DNA from 3 places in the Xanthomonas sp. NCPPB 3582 genome. Region 1 is predicted to be linked to each of the others. Evidence: predicted binding sites of a transcription regulator. Region 1 holds the regulator's gene; each other region holds the start of a gene.
The links. Region 1 encodes FliA, which starts transcription of late flagellar genes. Its sites were predicted from a motif close to TAAAGTTTNNCNNNCNNNGGCCGATAA; they were not measured.
Positions count from the first base shown of each region.

Region 2: a site for FliA is predicted at 3,707-3,733, ahead of ACCQ05_RS18505 (GGDEF domain-containing protein). Genes of this name have one in related genera too.
Region 3: a site for FliA is predicted at 3,801-3,827, ahead of ACCQ05_RS19445 (GGDEF domain-containing protein). Genes of this name have one in related genera too.

Region 1 is NZ_CM192968.1:2,755,227-2,761,979, reverse strand. Features, by position in the region: gene ACCQ05_RS11675 (XVIPCD domain-containing protein) at 1-416, shown strand, start outside; gene ACCQ05_RS11670 (chemotaxis protein CheA) at 798-2,450, opposite strand; gene ACCQ05_RS11665 (protein phosphatase CheZ) at 2,453-3,079, opposite strand; gene cheY (chemotaxis response regulator CheY) at 3,079-3,471, opposite strand; gene ACCQ05_RS11655 (RNA polymerase sigma factor FliA) at 3,496-4,263, opposite strand; gene ACCQ05_RS11650 (MinD/ParA family protein) at 4,260-5,144, opposite strand; gene flhF (flagellar biosynthesis GTPase FlhF) at 5,131-6,753, opposite strand, start outside.
Region 2 is NZ_CM192968.1:4,364,529-4,371,281, reverse strand. Features, by position in the region: gene ACCQ05_RS18515 (S9 family peptidase) at 32-2,356, opposite strand; gene ACCQ05_RS18510 (DUF1615 domain-containing protein) at 2,517-3,608, opposite strand; gene ACCQ05_RS18505 (GGDEF domain-containing protein) at 3,968-5,836, shown strand; gene ACCQ05_RS18500 (Rrf2 family transcriptional regulator) at 5,944-6,432, shown strand; gene ACCQ05_RS18495 (NAD(P)/FAD-dependent oxidoreductase) at 6,540-6,753, shown strand, end outside.
Region 3 is NZ_CM192968.1:4,583,172-4,589,924, reverse strand. Features, by position in the region: gene ACCQ05_RS19455 (RHS repeat domain-containing protein) at 1-1,247, shown strand, start outside; gene ACCQ05_RS19450 (hypothetical protein) at 1,437-1,652, shown strand; gene ACCQ05_RS19445 (GGDEF domain-containing protein) at 2,137-3,765, opposite strand; gene glgA (glycogen synthase GlgA) at 4,248-5,831, shown strand; gene ACCQ05_RS19435 (1,4-alpha-glucan branching enzyme) at 5,828-6,753, shown strand, end outside.

The DNA of each region.
Region 1 (6,753 bases):
CGGCAGACCCAGGTCATGAGGATCACCAGCTCTACCGGCAGATCAAGGATGGGGTGCAGAAGCTCGATACCGAACATGGCAGGCAGTGGGATGCATCAAGCCAGCGCATGACCGCCAGCCTGCTTGCGCTAGCGAAAGAGGAAGGACTGTCGCGGGTGGACCATGTCGTTCTCAATACCCACACGTCCAAGCTGGCCGGCGGCGAAAGGGTCTTCGTCGTGCAGGGCGCTCTGAATGACCCGGCTCACCAGCGTGCCTATATGCCAACCGTGGACGCCGTGCAGACACCAGAGACCCAGTCGTTCGATCGCCTGCAGGCAATCAACCAGACTCAGGCCCAGGCGCGCGAACAGCAGCAGGCGCTGGAGCAGTCCCAGCAAGCCGTCAGCCAGTCTGGTCCGTCGATGACGCGCTGAGTGTTTCGCAACGAGATAACGGGGGCCAAATAACGGTTCCCAAATAGGGCAATAAGGGAAAGGCGTTGGCCGGACTGCTGCAGCGCTGGCAATCCATCGCCTTCTCCCGCGCGTGGGAGAAGGTGGCGCACAGCGCCGGATGAGGGCGGTTGAGGTCGTGCGCTGCATCTGGGGACAACGCGAGACCGCTGCCCCCATCCGACCTCCGGGCACCTTCCCCCGCAAGCGGGGGAAGGAGAAACGCTCGCGGGAAAAGGGGGGGACCCATGCGAGAAATCGTCTGCACGAGCGCGTAGCGAGATCTTCGGAAACGACAACGGCCGCTGTGTGCGGCCGTTGTCATCACTCAGGCAACCGGGGGCGTATCCCGAATCCCGAAGCTCAATGATCGCTGGAGCGCAAGCCATCCACATCCAGGATCAGCGCCATGCGGCCGTCGCCGATCAGGGTGGCGCCGGCATAGCCGGGCAGGCCGCGCAAGGCGCGGGGCAGGGGCTTGATCACCACTTCCTCGCGGCCGCGGACCTGGTCCACTACCAGGCCGAAGCGGGTTTCGCCAGCCTGCAGCAGCACCACGGTCAGCAGCGGCGGCTGGTCCGCCGTCACGCCCAGCCAGCGGCGCAGGTCGATCAGGGGCAGGGTATGCGAGCGGCGGTCGAGCACGGCGCGGCCGTCGAACCAGCCCAGCGAGGTCTGCGGTGCGTGCAGCACTTCCACCACGCGCGCCAGCGGCAAGGCGTAGACGGCTTCGCCGGCCTGCACCAGCAGGGTCGGCAGGATCGCCAGGGTCAGCGGCACGCGGATCATGAAGCGGCTGCCGCGGCCCAGCTCGGACTGGATCTGGATCTGGCCGCTGAGTTCGCGGATGCGCGACTGCACCACGTCCATGCCGACGCCGCGGCCGGAGATATCGGTGACTTCGGCCTTGGTCGAGAAGCCCGGCATGAAGATCAGGTGCAGGCACTCGTCGGTGCTCAGGCGGGCGGCGGCCTCGGCGTCGATCAGGCCCTTGCCGCGGGCGATCTCGCGCAGGCGCTCGGGGTCGATGCCGGCGCCGTCGTCCTGGATTTCGATACTGACGTAGTCGCCTTCCTGCTGCGCGGACAGGCGCACATGGCCGCTACGAGGCTTGCCGGTGGCTTCGCGCAGGGCCGGCGATTCGATGCCGTGGTCGATGGCGTTGCGCACCAGGTGCACCAACGGGTCGGCCAGGGCTTCGACCAGATTACGATCGAGCTCGGTTTCGGCGCCGATCAGTTCCAGCTCCACTTCCTTGGACAGGGTGCGCGCAACGTCGCGGGCCACCTTGGGGAAGCGCGCGAAGACCTTGCTCACCGGCTGCATGCGGGTGCGCATGACCGCGGTCTGCAGGCGGGCGGTGGCGATGTCCAGCGTGCTCACCGCGCGGTCGAGTTCTTCGTCGCGCAGGCGGGTGCGCAAGGTCTTGAGGCGGTTGCGCGAGAGCACCAGTTCGCCAATCAGGTTGACGATGGCATCCAGGCGCTTGGTGTCCACGCGCACGGTCTGTTCGGCTTCGGCACCGGCCTTGGCGGCCGCCTTGGGGCCGGCCTTGGCGCCGGGCGCTGCGGGTGCGTGGGCGTCATCGTGTGCCGGAGCGGCAGCGGCCTTGGGCGCCGCCTTGACCGCTGGCGGGCCGCTCTTGGCATCGAACTGCGCAATCAGCGTGGCCGGTGCGTGCGGCACGGGTTCGCCCGAGCCCATCGCGTCCAGCATGGCCTGCAGATAATCCAGCGACTGCTGCGCGGCATCGAAGTGATGCGCTTGCAGCACCGCCTGGCCGGAGCGCGCCATGCCCAGGGTTTCCTCGGCGGCGTGGCACAGCTCCACCATCGGCTTGATCGCCAGGAAGCCGGCGCCGCCCTTGAGGGTGTGGAAGCCGCGGAACACCGCGTTGAGCTGGTCGGCTTCGTCTGGCGCCTGTTCCAGCGACACCAGCTGTTCGCCGAGGCGGTCCAGGATCTCCTGGGCCTCGACGATGAAATCGGCAGCAATATCGTCTGGAACAGCACTCATGGTTACAACCCCAATCCGGACAGCAGGTCGTCGGCGTCGTCCTGCGACACCGCGTGACGGTCCAGGCCCTTGACTGCAGGACCGGCAAGACCGCCGTCGTCTTTCTTCGGCTCGGGATTCTTCGGCGGCAGGCCGAGTGCACCGAAGCCCTCATGCACGCGGCGCACGATCCCGGCCACGCGGCGGATGATCTGGCCGCTCAGGTCCTGGTAGCTCTGCGCCAGCGACAGCTCGGTGAGGTTATGGCGCATCTTGTCCATCAGCGCGCCCTGGTCCTGATTCAGGCCACCGTCGCGCAGCTGGTTGGCCAGCACGCGGCATTCCTCGACCAGGTCCAGCGTGCGATGGCTGGCCTTTTCGGTCATTTCCACCACGTGGTCCAGGCGCGAGCAGGCATCGTCCAGTTCGCCGGCTTCTTCGGGCAAGGTGGGCAATTCGCCCAGGGCCTGTCCGAGTTCGCGGGCGAGCCGGCTCAGGCTCTGCATCATCGGGCGTGTGCGCAGCGCGGCGAGGTGATCGACCTCGCGACGCCAGGCGATCTGGTCACCGCTTTCCAGTGCATCGAGCGCGCTTTGCAGGCGCTCGATCAACGCGGCACGTTCGGCATCGGCTTCCACGGTGGCGTTCATCAGGCGGTCGCCGCCAGACGTTCGAACACCTTGCCCAGCTTCTCTTCCAGCGTCTGGGCGGTGAACGGCTTGATGATGTAGCCGTTCACGCCGCACTGCGCGGCTTCGATGATCTGCTCGCGCTTGGCTTCGGCGGTGACCATCATCACCGGCAGGTGCTTGAGCTTGGCGTCGGCGCGGATGTTGCGCAGCAGGTCGATGCCGGTCATGCCGGGCATGTTCCAGTCCGTCACCACGAAGTCGAACGGGCCCGCGCGCAGCGCAGCCAGCGCGCTGTTGCCGTCTTCGGCCTCTGCGGTATTGGTGAAGCCAAGATCCGCCAACAGATTCTTGACGATACGTCGCATCGTCGAGAAGTCGTCCACGATCAGGATCCGCATGTTCTTGTTCACATCAAGCTCCTAACACGAAAAAAATCAATCGTCATTTTCGACACCGGCATCGGCCAGTTCGAATACCTTGAGGCGGCCGCGCAGACGCACCACGGCCTGGCCATGGATCTGGCACACGCGCGATTCGCTGACACCGAGCACGGCGCCGATTTCCTTCAGGTTCAATTCCTGTTCGTAGTACAGCGACAGCACCAGCTGCTCGCGCTCGGGCAACTGGCCGATGGCCTTGCCCAGCTCGCGGCCGAATTCGCCACGCTCCATCATCTGCTGCGGATTGGGCCCGCCCTTGGCGGTGGTGTCCAGCTCGCCGTGATCTTCGATGCGCGATTCCAGGCTCAGCACCTGGCCGCGCGCGGCATCTTCCATCAGGCGCAGATACTCCGGCAGCGGCATTTCCATCGCGGCGGCCACTTCGGTGGCGGCGGCGGCACGGCCGGTGTTCTGCTCGATCTTGCGCACTGCAGCAGCGGCGTCGCGGGCGCGGCGGTGCACCGAGCGCGGCACCCAGTCGCCACGGCGGATCTCGTCGATCATCGAGCCGCGGATACGGATCGAGGCATAGGTCTCGAACGAGGCGCCCTGTTCGGAGTCGTAGCTGCGCGAGGCCTCGATCAGGCCGATCATGCCGGCCTGGATCAGGTCGTCCACTTCCACGCTCGCCGGCAGGCGGGCGGCCAGATGGTGGGCGATGCGGCGCACCAGATCGGCGTGCTGGGTCACCACGTCGTTGGCGTTGTTGCGTTGCACGGCGCGGTATTGCGCGCTAGCGGTCGTTGCGGTGGCGGTGCTCATGCGGCCACTCCCCGTTGAATGATGCGTTCGACAAAGAACTCGACGTTGCCGCGCGGCACGGTGGGGGCCTGCCAGCGCGAGGTACGGCGCGCGATTTCTGCGATGGCCTGCGCCGACGGACTGGCGGGGTAGGCCTTGATGACGGGTTGCTGACGCTGCACCGACAGGCGCAGCCAGTCGTCCTGCGGCACGTGGCCGAGGTAGTTCAGCGACACGTCGCCGAGGAACTTCTCGCAGACGCGCGAGAGCTTGTCGTACAGCAGGCGGCCCTCGTTGGGGTCGCGCACCATGTTGGCGATGATCTGCAGGCGGTCCACGCCGCGTTCGCGCGAGAGCACCTTGATCAGCGCGTAGGCGTCGGTGATCGAGGCCGGCTCGTCGCAGACCACCACCACGGTGTCCTGGGCGGCCTGGCAGAAGGTCAGCACGCTGTCGGTGATGCCGGCGGCGGTGTCGATGACCATCACATCCAGGTCGCGTTCCAGTTCGGAGAACACGTTGACCAGGCCGATGTGCTGGGCCGGGGCCAGTTCTGCCATGTGGCGGCGACCGGAGGCGGCCGGCACCACCAGCACGCCGCCGGGGCCTTCGATGATCACTTCATCGAGCGTGCAGCGGCCGGCGATCAGGTCGGCCAGGGTGTACTTGGGCGAGAGCCCCAAGACCACGTCCAGGTTGGCCAGGCCAAGGTCGGCGTCCAGCAGCAGCGTGCGTTTGCCCATGTCGGCAAGCGCTACGGCCAGGTTGGCGGAGATGTTGGTCTTGCCCACGCCGCCCTTGCCACCGGTCACGGCAATGGTGCGCACCGGGCCCAGGGGCTCGGGACGGGTCGCCGACAGGGGGAAGGCGTTGGTCAGCTTGGCGTATTCACGCGACTGCATGGTTGTGCTCCGGAGTACAGGGCTTATCGGCAGCGCGCCGCAAATCTTCAAGACGAAGAACGAGACTGGCGGCATTGGCGCGGTGCAGGTCGTCGGGGACCCGCTGTCCGTCAGTCACCCAGGTGATGGGCATCTGGTGATCGACCACCACCGACAAGGCGCTGCCGAAGCGGCCGGTCTCGTCGAGTTTGGTCAGCACCACGCCTTGGGGCTTGGCGTGGGCGAAGCGGCGCACGACCTCGTCGAGGTCGGCGAAATGCGAGTTGGCGGGCAGCACCAGCAGCGAGGTGACCTGCTGGGCGGCGCGCAGCCAGTTCAGCTGGGCGGCCAGGGCGCGGTCGCGCTGGCCCATGCCGGCGGTGTCGATCAGCACCAGCTTGTAGTCGCGCAGGCGGTCCAGCAGTTCGAGCAGGCTTTCGGCGCTGTCGGCCTCGTGCACCGCGATGCCGAGCTGGCGGCCGTAGCTGTGCAGCTGCTCGCGGCCGCCGACGCGCAGGGTGTCGGTGGTGACCAGGGCCACGTCGCGCGGGGCGTGCTGGGCGGCGAAGCGCTGGGCCAGCTTGGCGATGGTGGTGGTCTTGCCGGCACCGGTCGGGCCGACCAGGGCGATCACGCCGCCGCGTTCCAGCGGGTCGACCGGGGCCACCGGCAGGCGCTTGGACAGCAGGCCCAGCATCAGCCCGCGGCCGCGGTGCAATTCGGTATCGGCCGGGATCTGCATGGCGACGTCGCGGGTCAGGCCGGCGTCGAAGCCATAGTCGTCCATCAGTTCCAGCGCCTGCGCACGCACCGGGGAGCCGCGCAGGCGCTCGTCGGTGAGGCGGTTCATTTCGCGCTCGATCATCTGCCGCATCAGCGCCAGTTCGCCGCGCAGCTGCTTGAGTTCTTCGTCGTTCTGCGGGATCGGCGCGGCGGCGGCCGGCACCGCGGCCAGGGCAGCGGGGGCGGGCGGGGCGACCACGATCGGCGGCAGCGCGGCCGGCGGCAGGATCTGCGGCAGCGCGTCGTCCAGATCGAAGTCGGCTTCGTCGTCGAAGGTGTCGTCGTCCTGGTCCTGGGCGGCGTAGGCGGGGGCGGGGGCGGCAACCGTGGCGGCCACGACCGGGGCCGGGGTCGGGGCGGCCTGCACGGCCGGGCGCTGCACCGGGGCGGTGGTCAAAAAGTCGGCGAACAGTTGCTCCGGCACCGCCGACAGCGCGTGTTCCTGGCGCTGCACGACCGGCGCGGCCAGTTCCTGCACGGCCGGCATCGGCGCGGCGCTGCGGATCGGGGTGGCGACCGGGGCCTGGCGTGGCACGCTGGCCGGCTGGCGCAGGGCCATGGCGGCGATCATGTCTTCGGCGGCGCTGGCCACGCGCTGGCGGTGGCTCATACCGGTCTCGGCAGCCGGCTTCAGCGGGGCGTGGACCGGCGCGGCGGGACGGGTAGCGACTTGCGCCGGGGCCTGCTGCACGGGAGCCTGCTGCACCGGCGCGGCGGCGGCCGGGGTTTCGCGGGCGGTTTCCAGGGCGCGCTGCACCAGCTCTTCGTCGTAGTTGCTGGCGGCGACGATCTCGATGCCTTCGGCGGTACGACGGTTGGACAGGATCACGGCATCCGGGCCGTGTTC
Region 2 (6,753 bases), 1.6 Mb from region 1:
CGATGGTCGACGATGTCGCTTCCCGCGTCGCTCACTTCTCCGGCATCGGCTTCATCTGGTATTGCGCCGGCGGGGTAGCGCCGAGCAGGTGTTGCACGAAGTAGTCCCAGCGGCGGCGGGCGACATAGGGTGTGAGATCGCCGTAGCTGTGCTTGGCGTTGGGCAGCATCAGCATGTCGAAGTCCTTGTTGGCCTTGATCAGCGCATCGGCCACCAGCAAGGTCAGGTACGGCGGCACGTTGTCGTCCAGCGTGCCGTGCACCAGCATCAGCTTGCCTTTGAGCTTGCTGGCGTGGGTGGCGTTGGCCTGGTCGTCGTAGTTGGAGGTGCCGTCTTTGTTGACGATGTGCTCGCCGTGATACTTCTCGGCCCAGTCGTCCTCGTAGCCGCGGTTGTCGTGGTTGCCGCTTTCCGACCAGGCCACCTTGAACAGGTCGGGATACCGCAGCATCGCGGCGGTGGAGGCATTGCCGCCGCCTGAGTGGCCCCAGATGCCGACGCGGCTGGTGTCGAACCACGGGTAACGCTGGCCGAGTTGCTTCACCGCCGCCACCTGGTCGGGCAAGGTGTTGTCGCCCATGTTGGCGTACCAGGTGTCGTGGAAGGTCTTGGAGCGCCACGGCGTGCCCATGCCGTCGATGGCGATGACGATGAAGCCCAGTTCGGCCAGCGACTGGTTGTCGCCATGGCCGGCGAGGAAGCTGCGCCCGCGCACCGAGCCGGTCTGCGGGCCGGGGTAGACGTAGTCGATGACCGGGTACTTGCGTGCGGGGTCGAAGTTGCTCGGCTTGAACATCAGCCCGTACAGCGGGGTCTTGCCATCGCGTGCGGTGACGGTGATCGGCACGGGCGGTACCCAGCCGGCCGCCTTGAGGCGGCTGATGTCGGCCGTCGCAATCGTGTTGAGTGTGCGTCCGTCGGCGGCCTCGCGCAGCACGCTCACCGGCGGCGTGACCGAGGTGGAATAGGTATCGACGAAGCGCTTGCCATCGGGCGACAGCGCGATGCTGTGGTCGGCGACCTCGGGCGTGAGCAGCACCGGCTCGCCGCCGTCCAGGCTCACCTTCCACAGCTGCTGGTAATACGGATCCACGCCCGGCAGCTTGCCCACGCCGACGAACCACGCCGTGCGGCTCACCGGGTCCACGCGCAGCAGTTCGGTGACATTGCCTTGGCCGGTGGTGATGGCACGCTTGGGTTTGCCGGTGGCCAGGTCGTACAGATACAGCTGGCCCCAGTCGCTGCGCTCGGAGAACCACACCGCCTCGTTGCTGCCGGGCAGGTAGGCCCAGTTGGCCGCGACCTGGCCGCTTTCGTAGTAGGTCTTTGCGGTTTCGTCGAAGGCGGTGCGCACGGCGCCGGTCTGGGCATCGGCAATGCGCAACCAGACCTGCTTGTGGAAGCGCGAGGTCGAGGCGAACGCCAGGGTCTTGCTGTCCGGCGCCCACTTCACATCGTCCCACAGGCCCGTCGAGCAGCTCACGTCGTCGCACAGCGTGGAGCGGTGCTGGTCGGCGGGCATCTTCAGCCGCACCACGCGGGCGCCGGGCACGTCGACGATGACGCGCTCGATCATGGTCACGTCCTTGTCGCCAGCCAATGGATACTTCCACGACTGCAGTTCCGGATGCCCGAGCTTGGTGCTTACCAGGTACATGTCGCCGGTCTTGCGCTGGTCCTGCTGGAAGGTGGCGATCTTGCGCGAGTCCGGCGACCACGCAACGATGGCGTTGTCGCTGTGCTGCCAGCCGGCGTTGTCGGTGGCGTAGCCGAAGTTTTCCACGCCGTCGCGGGTGAGCTGGGTCTCCTTGCCGGTCGCCAGCTCGCGTACCCACAGGTTCCAGTTGCGAATGAACGCTTCGCTGCGCTTGTCCGGCGACAGCACGCCCGGTTCGGGCTTGTCCTTCGCATACAGCTTGCTGCACCTTGCACGCGCATCGCAGAGCACCGCCGTGTCGCGCACGCTGAAACGGTAGCGGCCATCGGCGCTGAGGCTGACCTTGGGTGCGAGGGTGGCGGCCTTGAGCGGCTTGTCGCCGGTCTTGAGCAAGGCATTGAGCGAGGCGGCCAGTGCGGCGGGTTTGAACAGCGGTGCGGTCTTGCCGGTGGCGGTGTCCAGCTGCAACAGCTGGTCGCCCTTGGCATCGTGGTCGACGTAGACCACGTGGGTGGCATCCAGCCAGCTGACGCGCGTGGGGGCATGGTCGACCAGGGGCTGGGCGGCGTAGTAGATCAGGCGTTCGGCACGCGCGTAGTCGGCCTCGGTCACGCTGGGGGCCTGCGCATTGGCTGCGACAGGCAGCAAGGCGATCGACAGGGTGGCGAGCAGGCGGCGAAGCGGCAACGGGGTGGGCATGTGGACCTCATCGAAAGGACACCCGCCGGCAACGGCGGCGCAACCTCGCATGCTACGTGCGCGCGCGCGGCACGCGACCCTGCCAAAGGTCGTGCCTTGTCGCGCAACGAAGGTGTCGGACGTGGCGCGGCATGTGCCGCGCGTCCTGCGGCGGGTGCACCTACTTGGCCATGCAGCGCTTCCAGCGCTCGTTCACCCGCTGCGCAAACCAGGCGGTGGTGAGCGTGCGGGTGATCTTGGGGCTGTCCAGGGTGATGCCCGGCAGTACCGCGCGCGGCAATGGCGTGCCGGCAGCGCCGTCGGCCAGCGCAAAGACCTGGCGATACAGCGCGCTGTCTTCGAATTCGAGCGTGGTGCCCGCTTCCAGGGCGGTCCGGATCTGGCGGTCGCTCATTGCCAACTGGCTGCCAAGCGCGCGTGCGGCGCGTTCGGTACCGCCGGGTGCGTCCAGGCTGGCTCCGGGGGTGAGCAGGTCGCCGTCCAGCGCGAGCGCGATGCCGCTGGCCTTGCTCAGCGCGGCTTGAAACGCGGCGTTGCGGCTGGCGTACCAGCCGGCGTTGAAATCGGCGAAGCGGTACAACAGCGCGTCGTAGTTGGTCGGGTAGCCCAGCAGATGGGTGGTGCCGAACCACAGCCCGCCGCGGCGGGTGAACACCTCGTGGCGGATCGAGCCGTCGAGCGGATACGGATAGCGCTCGGCATGTCGTTCGGCAAAGGCGATGCTCACCTGCATCGGGCCGGCGGTGTGCACCGGGTTGAGCCCGTCGAACAGGCGCGCGCCCAGCGGCACGCTGCCGCTGAAGTCCTCGAAGATGCGGCTCAGTTCCTGCTCGGTGCGCGCGGCGGCAATGCGGGTGGCGTAGCTGCGGCCGTCCGGCGAGGTGATCCGCAGCGCCGCTTCCACCATGAAGGCGGGGACGTGGTGCGCGCTGGCGCGGCGACCGATTTCGGCGCGCGAGATCTTGCCCAGGTTGGGCACCACCGGGTTGGCCTGGTAGGTCGATTCCTGCTCGGTCACCGCCAGCACCGCGCAGATCTGGTCGGCGCTGGTGTCCAGCGCCTGCGAGGACAGCGCCACATACACATCGTTGGCCCAGCCGGCGCGGTCGGGCAGCGTGGCCGGCAGGCGGCGGACGATATCGGCCTTGACCACCTCCGGCGAGCGTTGCGGCGCACGCGGGGTCTGGGTCGCGCAGGCCGACAACAGCACGGCGGCAAGCAGGGGCGGCACACGGCGCAGGGGCAAGCTCACGGCATCTCCAGCAGGGTCGGGGGCGGCAGCGGCCATGCGCAGTTTACGTCCCCGGGCAGTGGCGGCGTCGTGCCTGCGCGTGAGCGCGGCGCGGCGATTCAAGTCTTCTGTAGCCGGGCCGATAACGGGCTCGACCACTGCTGGCGATCACGTTACAGGCGAGCTGCGCCGGTCATGATGGCAGCCGCATCACCTCGAGCGCGCAGGCCTTGCTGTCTCGCTTACTGGATTCCACCGCTGTGCGACCACGGGAGTGCCTGAGATGCCGCAGCAAACAGCCAGTGCCCAGGTCGGCCGGGTGGTCGTGGGCGCGGCGCGCCAGCGCTGTGGTCCCGCTTCGCCGTGAGCGATCGTTGAGCATGCCTGCGACGGTCTGGCGGGGCGTGCTCATCGCGTGCCTGTTGCTGGCGATCAGCGCCGTGGCCTGTGCGCAGCCGCAGCCGTGGAAAACCATCGAGTCGGCCACGCTCGACGACCCGGTCGGCGCGTTGCAGATCGCCCAGCAGGCGCTGCAGAGGGCCAGGGCCGAGCACGACAGCGACGCGCAGTTCTGGGCGTCGCTGGCGCAGGCGCGGGTGCTGATCTCGCTGGAGGACAACGAGGCGCGCCAGGCGGCGTTGACCCGGGCGCGCGGCCTGCTGGACCAGGTGCACGGCAGTGCGGCGCAGGCGCAGCTTTGGCTGGACATCGTGCAGACGCTCAGCGATGTGCGCGAGAACCCCAACCGCAGCGTGGTGGCGCGCTTGAACGGCCTGCGGCAGCAGGCACGCGCGCTGGGGCGCAGCGATCTGCTGTGCGAGGTCGAAGCGATCGACATGTGGAGCATGCTGGCCTCCGGCAGCAGCGACGAAGCCTGGAGCGCGGCGCAAACCAGTTACCAGTGCGCCGCGCGCGAAGGGCTGCTCGGCCTGGAGGTCGATGGCCTGACCCAGCTCGGCTCACTGGCCAGCCGTGTCGCCGGCAAGGTGGCCGACGACAACGATGCGCAGGACTACCTGCAGCGCGCCCTGGCGCGCCTGCACGACCAGCCGGCGCGCTTCCAGCGCAGCCTGATCGAATACGAATACGGCAGTGCGCTGGCGCTGCAGCAACCGGCGGCGGCGTTGCTGCATTTCCGGCGCGCGCTGGCGTTGAGCCGCGAGCTGGGCGATCAGGCCGGCGTGGCGGCGGCGCTGACCAATGCCAGCGAGGCCTTGATCAGGACCGGCGATGCCGAGGCAGCCTTGACGATGGCGCGCGAAGCGCTGCCTCTGATGCAGAAACAGGGCAATGTTGGCCGCGTGGCGGCCTGCCATACCGTGCTGTTGCAGGCGCTCACCGCACTGAAATCGCCCGAGCTGGGCGGTGCGATCACCGCGGCCAAGTCCGCCGACGACCCGAATCTGGCCCTGACCGGGCGTGCCGAGCTGGTCGATGCCATCGCCCAGGCGCTGGCCGCCGAAGGCCGGCACGCCGAGGCCTACCAGGAGTTGCAACGCTCCAACGCATTGCGCGCGCAGAACCTGGGCCGCCAGCGCGACACCGTGATGCTGCGGCTGCAGGCGCGCTACGAAGATGCGCGCCGCGACGCCGAAACCGCCGAGCTGCGCCGCCGCAGCGAAACCGCACGGCTGGCGCTGCAGGCACGCGAGGCCGGCCAGCGCGCGCTCTGGATCGCGCTGTGCGCGGCCTGCCTGCTGCTGGTCGGTGCATTGGTGGTGCTGGCGTTCGGTGCGCGCCATCGCCGCCAGCTGTCGCGCCTGGCCATGCGCGACGAACTCACCGGCCTGCCGAATCGCCGTGCCATCCGCGTCGAGGCACAGCAGCAGATCGACCACGCCTTGCGTACGCAGACGCCCTGCATGCTGGCCCTGATCGACCTGGATCATTTCAAGCTGATCAACGACGTGCATGGCCACGCCGCCGGCGATGCGGTGCTCAAGGCGCTGGCCAGCGCCTCGAAGCTGGCGTTGCGCGCGCAGGACCGGCTGGGGCGGCTGGGCGGGGAGGAATTCCTGCTGGTGTTGCCCGGATGCAGCCCGGACGAACTGCCGGCGGTGTTCGCACGCCTGCGCAACGCCGTGGCTGCCATCGCCATCCCCGGCCTGCCCGCCGAGCAACCGGTGCGGTTCTGCATGGGCGCGGTCAGCGTCGCACCGGGGAGCGGGCTGGACGTGTTGCTGGGCCAGGCCGATCTGGCGCTGTATGCCGCCAAGACCGCCGGGCGCGATCAGTGGGCGGTGTGCTGAGCCTGCGGCGCAGCGACGTGCTGCGATAATGGCGTGGTGCTGCGGCACAATCGTGCAGCGACGACGACAGGTCGTTGCCGTGAACCGACCGACCACCCCAGGACCGCATGCGCACCGATAGCCGTCTCTCCCGCATGTTGCACGTGCTGCTGCACATGGCCAGAAGCGCGCAGCCGATGACCTCCGAGCAGATCGCCGGCATGTTGTCGACCAATGCGGTGGTGGTGCGCCGGACCATGGCCGGGCTGCGCAGTGCCGGTTACGTGCAATCGAGCAAGGGCCACAACGGTGGCTGGCAGATCGCCTGCGATCTGGCGCAGGTGACGCTGCTGGATGTGCATCGCGCGGTCGGCGGCCCGCACCTGTTTGCGATCGGCGCCGATCAGTCCAACCCGCAGTGCGGGGTGGAGCGCGTGGTGAACGCGGCGATCGCCGATGCGCTGGCCGATGCCCAAGCGCTGCTGCTGCATCGCCTGGGGTCGGTGACGCTGGCCGCCCTGGCCAGCGACTTCGATGCGATGTGCGGCGCCGGCACGGCAACGCCAGGCACGCCGGCAAAGGCCGCAGGCAAGCGCAGCCGCACGCTGCAGCGTTGATCCCGCACATATCCGGCGCAGTGCGCGGCACTGCCCCGGGGTTGAGCTGTGCGTCTTTTCATGTAACATTGAAAATTACATAAATGGCGTAGCGACCGGGAGCGGACATGCAGCACGCGGTGATCATCATTGGCGGCAGCTACGCGGGGCTTTCCGCCGCCCTGCAATTGGCGCGCGCCCGGCGCACGGTCCTGGTGGTCGATGGCGGCCAGCGGCGCAACCGCTTCGCGGCGACCTCGCACGGTTTTCTGGGGCGCGATGGCGAATCGCCGGCGCAGATCGCCGCCGAAGCGCGCGCGCAGCTGCTGGCGTATCCCAGCG
Region 3 (6,753 bases), 1.8 Mb from region 1:
AGTACTACTACGACGGCGCCAACCGCCTGACCAACCTGATGAACGTCGCCACCGGCGCCAGCGTGGTAGGACTGAGCTACGACGTGCAGGGCAACCTGTCCAACAAGAACGGCCAGGCCTACACATTCTCGCAGGGTAACTGGCTGCGTTCGGTGGCGAACAAGGAGTGGTACGCCTACGACGGCTACGGCCGGCGGGTGATCGCCTGCGGCAGCGCTGCCTGCAACTATCAGCTTTACAGCCAGCTGGGCCAGCTGCTCTACACGCAAGACGCCAGGAAAGGCGTCAACACCGACTACGTCTATCTGGCCGGCAGCGTCTTGGCCCTGCGCACGCGCCCGGCCGCGGGCGGCGCCGAGACCGTGACCTACCAGCACACCGATGCGCTGGGCAGCCCGGTGGCAACGACCAACGCCGCAGGCCAGGTCGTCGAGCGCGCCCAGTACGAACCCTACGGCGCGGCAATCGGCAAGACCGTGGATGGCGTGGGTTACACCGGCCATGCAATGGATGGCGGCACCGGGCTGATTTATATGCAGCAGCGGTATTATGATCCGGTGGTCGGGCGGTTTCTCAGCTCTGACCCGGTCCCAGTCAACCTCTCATCAGGTAAAAATTTCAATCGATATGCGTATGTGGAAAACAACCCAATAAAAAGCATCGATCCTGATGGTAGGTATCTATGCAGCGCTGGTAAAGAAGCTTGTTCAGCTGTATCCAAGGCTATGGAAAAGCTCTCTAGATCTGGAAATAAGCAGATCGGATCTAATGTTAGATATGGGCGATCTGATTCTATCTCCAGGTTCTACGGGAAAGAGGGCGTCGATAACGGTGTGGTAGTGCAGAATGGAGCGCTGGGGAGTGCGGGTAATGCGCTAACTGCGAATGGAAAAACGACCATTTCGGTTAACTTTGCTGGGCTCAAGTCTGCTTCAAAGAACTTTATAGGATTTTCTTATCAAGACTTGGTTGATTCGACAATAATTCATGAGGGTTCCCATGGATATGATCAACGGATGCGAGAAAGCAATGGATTTAAAGCAATGACTCGCAGTCGTCACGAATTCCTTCAGGGGGAGCGTCGTGCATACAGGGCAGAAGCTGCATTCTATAATTCTTTAAGTGCCAATTCCCCGTGGGGCCTGTGGACGATAAATGGCGGGACTAATAATTCTGAAATTGAAAATCAGGCGTTGCAATCAGTAATACAACCTGTGCGTCGGGGAGATGTGTGCCGTGAATTTTAATTATATTAAAGTAAATTTAATTATAGCCATCATTATGATTTCTGGCTGCGATAATATGGAGCGAATTAGTAAAGTGGCCGATGTGAAAAAAATCCAGATCGCAGTATAGGAAGGCAGATTTTTTTTGATTTTTGCATTAAGAGTGATAGGCATGGTGCTTCACTCTATGATTGTGCCGATCCGGCAAAATTGCTTCCCGTCGAAATTTCAGAAAAGGTCCAAAAATCAAAAAAAGGAAAAGCTTTAATCGAGTCAGGATACAAGCAGTGGACTCCGGAAAACAATGTCGAGATAAAGGTTAAGGTGTCCGGGGGGGTGGTTGATCGTCGAAGCCAAGGCGGAGGTATTGTTTTTATAATAAATAACATCAAAAGTTTTGATGTGGCAAAAGGAAACGGTATTTGAGTAATAATGCGGCCTTCGCAAACTTTTGAGGAATGGCAAGTCTGGACGACTCTGCACTGCCAGCGGCCCGTCGCTACCGGACGCGCACAGTTGCAACCGGGAAGACGCATTAGCTCCCCGGGTGCGTGGTGCTAAGCAACTACGATGTGCGAGATCGATTGTCCTGACTGCCCTTCTCCGACAAGAACGGCGATCAGCGCTGGACCTACACTCCCGACGGCCTGTCCGCCAGGAGCGAGACCACCACCCCTTTGGCGGCACCGGCGCGCATCGCTATACCTACGACGCGCAGGACAATCGGCGCACGCACGTCACCGGGGGCAACAGCTAAGATTACTACTACGACGGCGCCAACCGCCTGACCAACCTGATGAACGTTGCCATCGGCGCTAGCGAGATAGAGATCGCTCTATCTGACCGGGTCATTGGGGGAAGACTTCGAACAGACTTTAAGAAGATTTTCAGGGGCAACTCATCACTACCGTTAATCGGCGCTGATCACCCGATTCTTGCCCGCGGCCTTGGCGTCGTACATGGCGCGGTCGGCGCGCCGGATCAGTTCGTCCTGGGTCTCGTCGGCATGCCGCAGCGCCACGCCGGCACTGAAGCTGATGAAGATCCGCACGTCCTCGTGCAACAGCGAGCGCTGCGCCAGTGCACGCTGCAGACGGATCACCGCCGCGCTGGCTTCGAAGATGGTCGAGTCCGGTAACAACAGCACGAATTCCTCGCCACCGAAGCGGGCGATGGCGTCGGTGGTGCGCAACACCGCCTTGGCCACGTCCACGGTATGGCGCAGCGCCGCGTCGCCGCCGGCATGGCCATGGGCCTCGTTGAGGCGACGGAAGTCGTCCAGGTCCAGCATCGCCACGCACAGCGGCTGGCCGCTGCGCTGGGTGCGGACCGCTTCGCGCTGGAACAGTTCTTCGAAGCCGCGCCGGTTGAGCGCGCCGGTCAGCTGATCCTCGCGGACCAGTCCAGCCACCGCATTGAGCTCCTGTTCCAGCGAGGCGATGCGCTGTTCGGCCTCTTCGACCTGGCGGCGTGCCGAGAGCAGTTCGTCCCGTGCGGCCAGTGCCTGCGCCTGCACCCCGGCGGTGTCCTGCAGCACGTCCTGCAGCAGGCGATTGAGATCGGGAATGCTGCGAGCGTCGCCGATCGCCTGCGAATAGCCGGCAACGCGGTCGTGATATTCGCCGGTACTGGTGGCCATGCCGTCGAGCCGGTCGACGAAGGACACCATCATCTCGCGCATGGCGGTCTTGGAGTCGGCGATGCCCTGCTTGAGTAGGCCCTGCTTGTAGATCACCTCGCGCAGGGTGCCACGCGCCTGCTCGATCGACTCCCCGTCCAGCGGGCCGGCCAGCAGCTGCCGCACCACCGAGATCTGGCCCTGCAACCAGCTGCGATCGTCCAGCAGTTCGCCGACGTTCTCCAGCAGCAGGTCGAACAAGCCGAGCAACAGGTTCTGCTGTTCGCTGGCGTCTTCGGCGCGCAGGCCGATCTGGTGGCTGAGCTCGCGCAGGCGCTGCTCCAGCGTGATCAGCTCATGCCCCGGGCGCCAGTGGCGCAGGGCCGATGCCAGGGTCTGGGCCTCTTCGGCCAGCTCCGGGCTGCGTTGCAGCAAGGTGGCCAGGGCATTGCCCAGCGCATGGCGCAGCAGGTCGCGCAGCTGTTCGGCTTCGGTACGGCCTTCTGCCAGCGAGTCGCCGATATCGATGGTGCGGATGTACTTGTCGATCAGTTGGCGCAGCGTGCGGCCATAGCCCAGCCAGTCGCCGGCGGCGTAGGCCGTACTCAGGCGTACGCCCATGTCGCCGAGTTCGCCATGCAGGCTGGCCATGCCGTCGGCGAACGCCAGCAGCAGGGCTTCCGGATGTGCGGCATGCGAGAACAGGCGGATCAGCATGGCCGTGGCAGCGGCCGGATCGTGCGTGCCGGACTTGGCCTTGGCCGGTACCAGCTGGTGGGCAGCCATGGCCTGTGCGCCGTGCGCGGAACTGCGCACGCTCGGCAGGGCGGCCGCCGGGCGCGCGCTGTCCGCGCCACCCCAGGGCAACAGACGGCGCAGCCCGCCACGCGGGCGGCTTGGAAGTTCAGGCTGGTCTGCCATGCCAGATCTCGAAAAGGTCGACGTGCTAACGCTCCTTATCGGCGCAGGCGCAGGCCGCTTGAGCAGGCCCGACCGTAGCGTCGCGGCACGGCATGGCTCCCTCGCGAAGGGCGGTGCCGAGAACGTCGTGAACCCAGGCATGAACAAGTCACGCAGATGACGACGAGCGCGGCCAGGTTCTCCCGCATTCGGTGCATCGCAGTGCCAGTGCACCGATGCGGGGATGTCGTTGCACTGCGATGCGTCGCTTATGCCTGTCGGCATGCGCAACCGTGCGCGATGGAATGTGGCTGTCGCAGAAAAGTCAGCACATGTTCACGCATATTTTATTTGGTCGGGGTGTAGATTCATCGACAAGGACGACGTGGAGTACGCGCGTTGGCCCCGCTCCTCATTCGTTGCATGTCGTCTGGCCCGATCGGCAGACGATGGTTGTCGCTTCGCCGTTTTCCGTCTCCACCCACTTTACGACGGACGTTTAGATGGTTGCCATGATGCCGCTCCACGCTACCAGCGCACGCCTCGAGCGCAGCGCGTTGATCCCCACGCTGAAGAAGAGCGGGCGGCCGCGCGACGCGCGCGGACGTTTCATCCGCCATCACGAGCGTCTGCCGGTGTCGCTGGCCGACACGCGCGGTGCGTTGTTCGTGGTGTCGGAGATGGCCGACTTCATCAAGGCCGGTGGTCTGGGCGATGTGGCGGCCGCACTGCCGCGCGCGCTGCGTCATCGCTATGACGTGCGCGTGTTGATCCCCGGGTATCGCGCGGTGCTCGAGCGCGCCGGCAAGGTCGAGATCGTGGGCCGTGTGCTGGCGCATGCCGCGCTGCCGGCCTGCGACATCGGCCGTATCGTGCAATCGGACGGCTTGCCGATCTATATCCTGTTGTCCAAGGAACTGTTCGAACGCGATGGCTCGCCGTACGTGAGCACCAGCGGTTCGGAGTTCGAAGACAATGCCATCCGTTTCGCCACCTTGTCGCATGCCGCCGCGCAGATCGCCGCCGGCCATGCCGGGCTGGGCTGGAAGCCGCGCCTGCTGCATCTCAACGATTGGCCGTGTGCGCTGGCGGCCGGCTATGTGCGCTGGTCCGGCGGCACCACCCCGTGTCTGCTCACCATCCACAACCTGGCCTACCAGGGCCTGGTGCCGTATTCGATGGCTGCGGCGCTGGGCATTCCCGCCGAGCGCGTGGCCGAGCTGGAGTTCTACGGGCAGATGTCGTTCCTGCGCGGCGGCATCGTCAATGCCGATCACGTCAATACCGTCAGCGTCAGCTATGCCAAGCAGATCACCGGCCCGGCACAGGGCTGCGGACTGGACCGGCTGCTGGCCGGTCGCGCCGCCATGGGCGCGCTGACCGGCATCGTCAACGGCATCGATGCCAGCTGGGACCCGCGCACCGACGCGCACCTGGATGCGCATTTCAGCGTGAACCACTGGCAGGGCCGTCAGGCCAACGCCGGGCAGGTGCGCAAGGCGTTCGGCTTGCGCGAGAGCAACGGCCCGCTGTTTGCGGTGGTCTCGCGGCTGGTGCACCAGAAGGGCCTGGACCTGATCTGCGAGGTCGCTCCGCAGATCGTGGCCGCCGGTGGCCAGATCGCGGTGATCGGCGGTGGCGAGCCGGAGATCGAGCAGCAGGTGGCCGAGCTGACCCGCCGCTATCCCGGCCAGGTCGGCGCCTTCATCGGCTTCGAGGAAGGCCTGGCACGGCGCATGTTCGCCGGTGCCGACTTCCTGCTGATGCCGTCGCGGTTCGAGCCCTGCGGGCTGAGCCAGATGTATGCACAACGCTTTGGCTGCCTGCCGATCGCCCACGCCACTGGCGGGCTGATCGACACCGTGGACGATGGCGTCACCGGCTTCCTGTTCCAGCACGCCAGCGTGGAGGCGCTGCGCCGCTGCCTGGAACGCGCCTTCCGTACCTTCCGCCTGCCCAGCCTGCTGGCGGCGATGCGCCGGGCGGCGATGCTGCGCCCCAGCGGCTGGGATGTGGCCGGCAAGAAGTATCTCTCCCTTTACGAACACACCGCCGCCACCGCGCCCGCGCTTGCGACGGTGTCATGAGCGAACGGTTGGGCGGGCAGGTCCAGGAGACGGAAACTGACGCGGTGACCACGGAAGGCATGTCCGATGTTGCGCAGACCCTGCAGGCACTGGCCCAGGGGCTGCCCGCCGATGCATTCACGGTGCTGGGCCCGCATCCGCAGGCCGACGGCCGCCGCCGCGTGCGCGTGCTGGCACCAGGCGCCGAGGCGATGGGCTTGATCGATCCGCGCGGCAAGCTGCTGGCGCGCATGCAGGCCACCGAGACCGATGGCCTGTTCGAAGGCGAACTGGCCGGCGACGGCCCGTACCGGCTGCGCATCGTGTGGCCGGACGTGGTGCAGGAGATCGAAGACCCCTACGCGTTCGGCCCGATCCTGGACGAATCGCTGCTGCTGCAGATCGCCGCCGGCGACGGGCAGGCGCTGCGCCGCGCACTGGGCGCCCAGCACATGCGCTGCGGCGAGGTGCCGGGTGTGCGCTTTGCGGTATGGGCACCGCACGCGCAGCGCGTGGCCGTGGTCGGCGACTTCAATGGCTGGGAGGCGCGGCGGCACCCGATGCGCCAGCGAAGTGGTGGCTTCTGGGAGCTGTTCCTGCCGCGCGTGGAAGCCGGCGCCCGCTACAAATACGCCATCACCGCGGCCGATGGCCGCGTGCTGCTCAAGGCCGACCCGGTGGCGCGCCAGAGCGAGCTGCCGCCGGCCACCGCCTCGGTGGTGCCCGGTGACGCGGCATTCGCCTGGACCGATGCCGAGTGGATGCGTCGGCGCAGTGCGCAGGCCTTGCCGGCGCCGATGTCCATCTATGAGGTGCATGCGGCCTCGTGGCGCCGTGACGGGCATGATCAGCCGCTGGACTGGTCCAGCCTGGCCGGGCAGCTGATTCCGTATGTGCAGCAGCTCGGCTTCACCCATATCGAACTGCTGCCGATCACCGAACA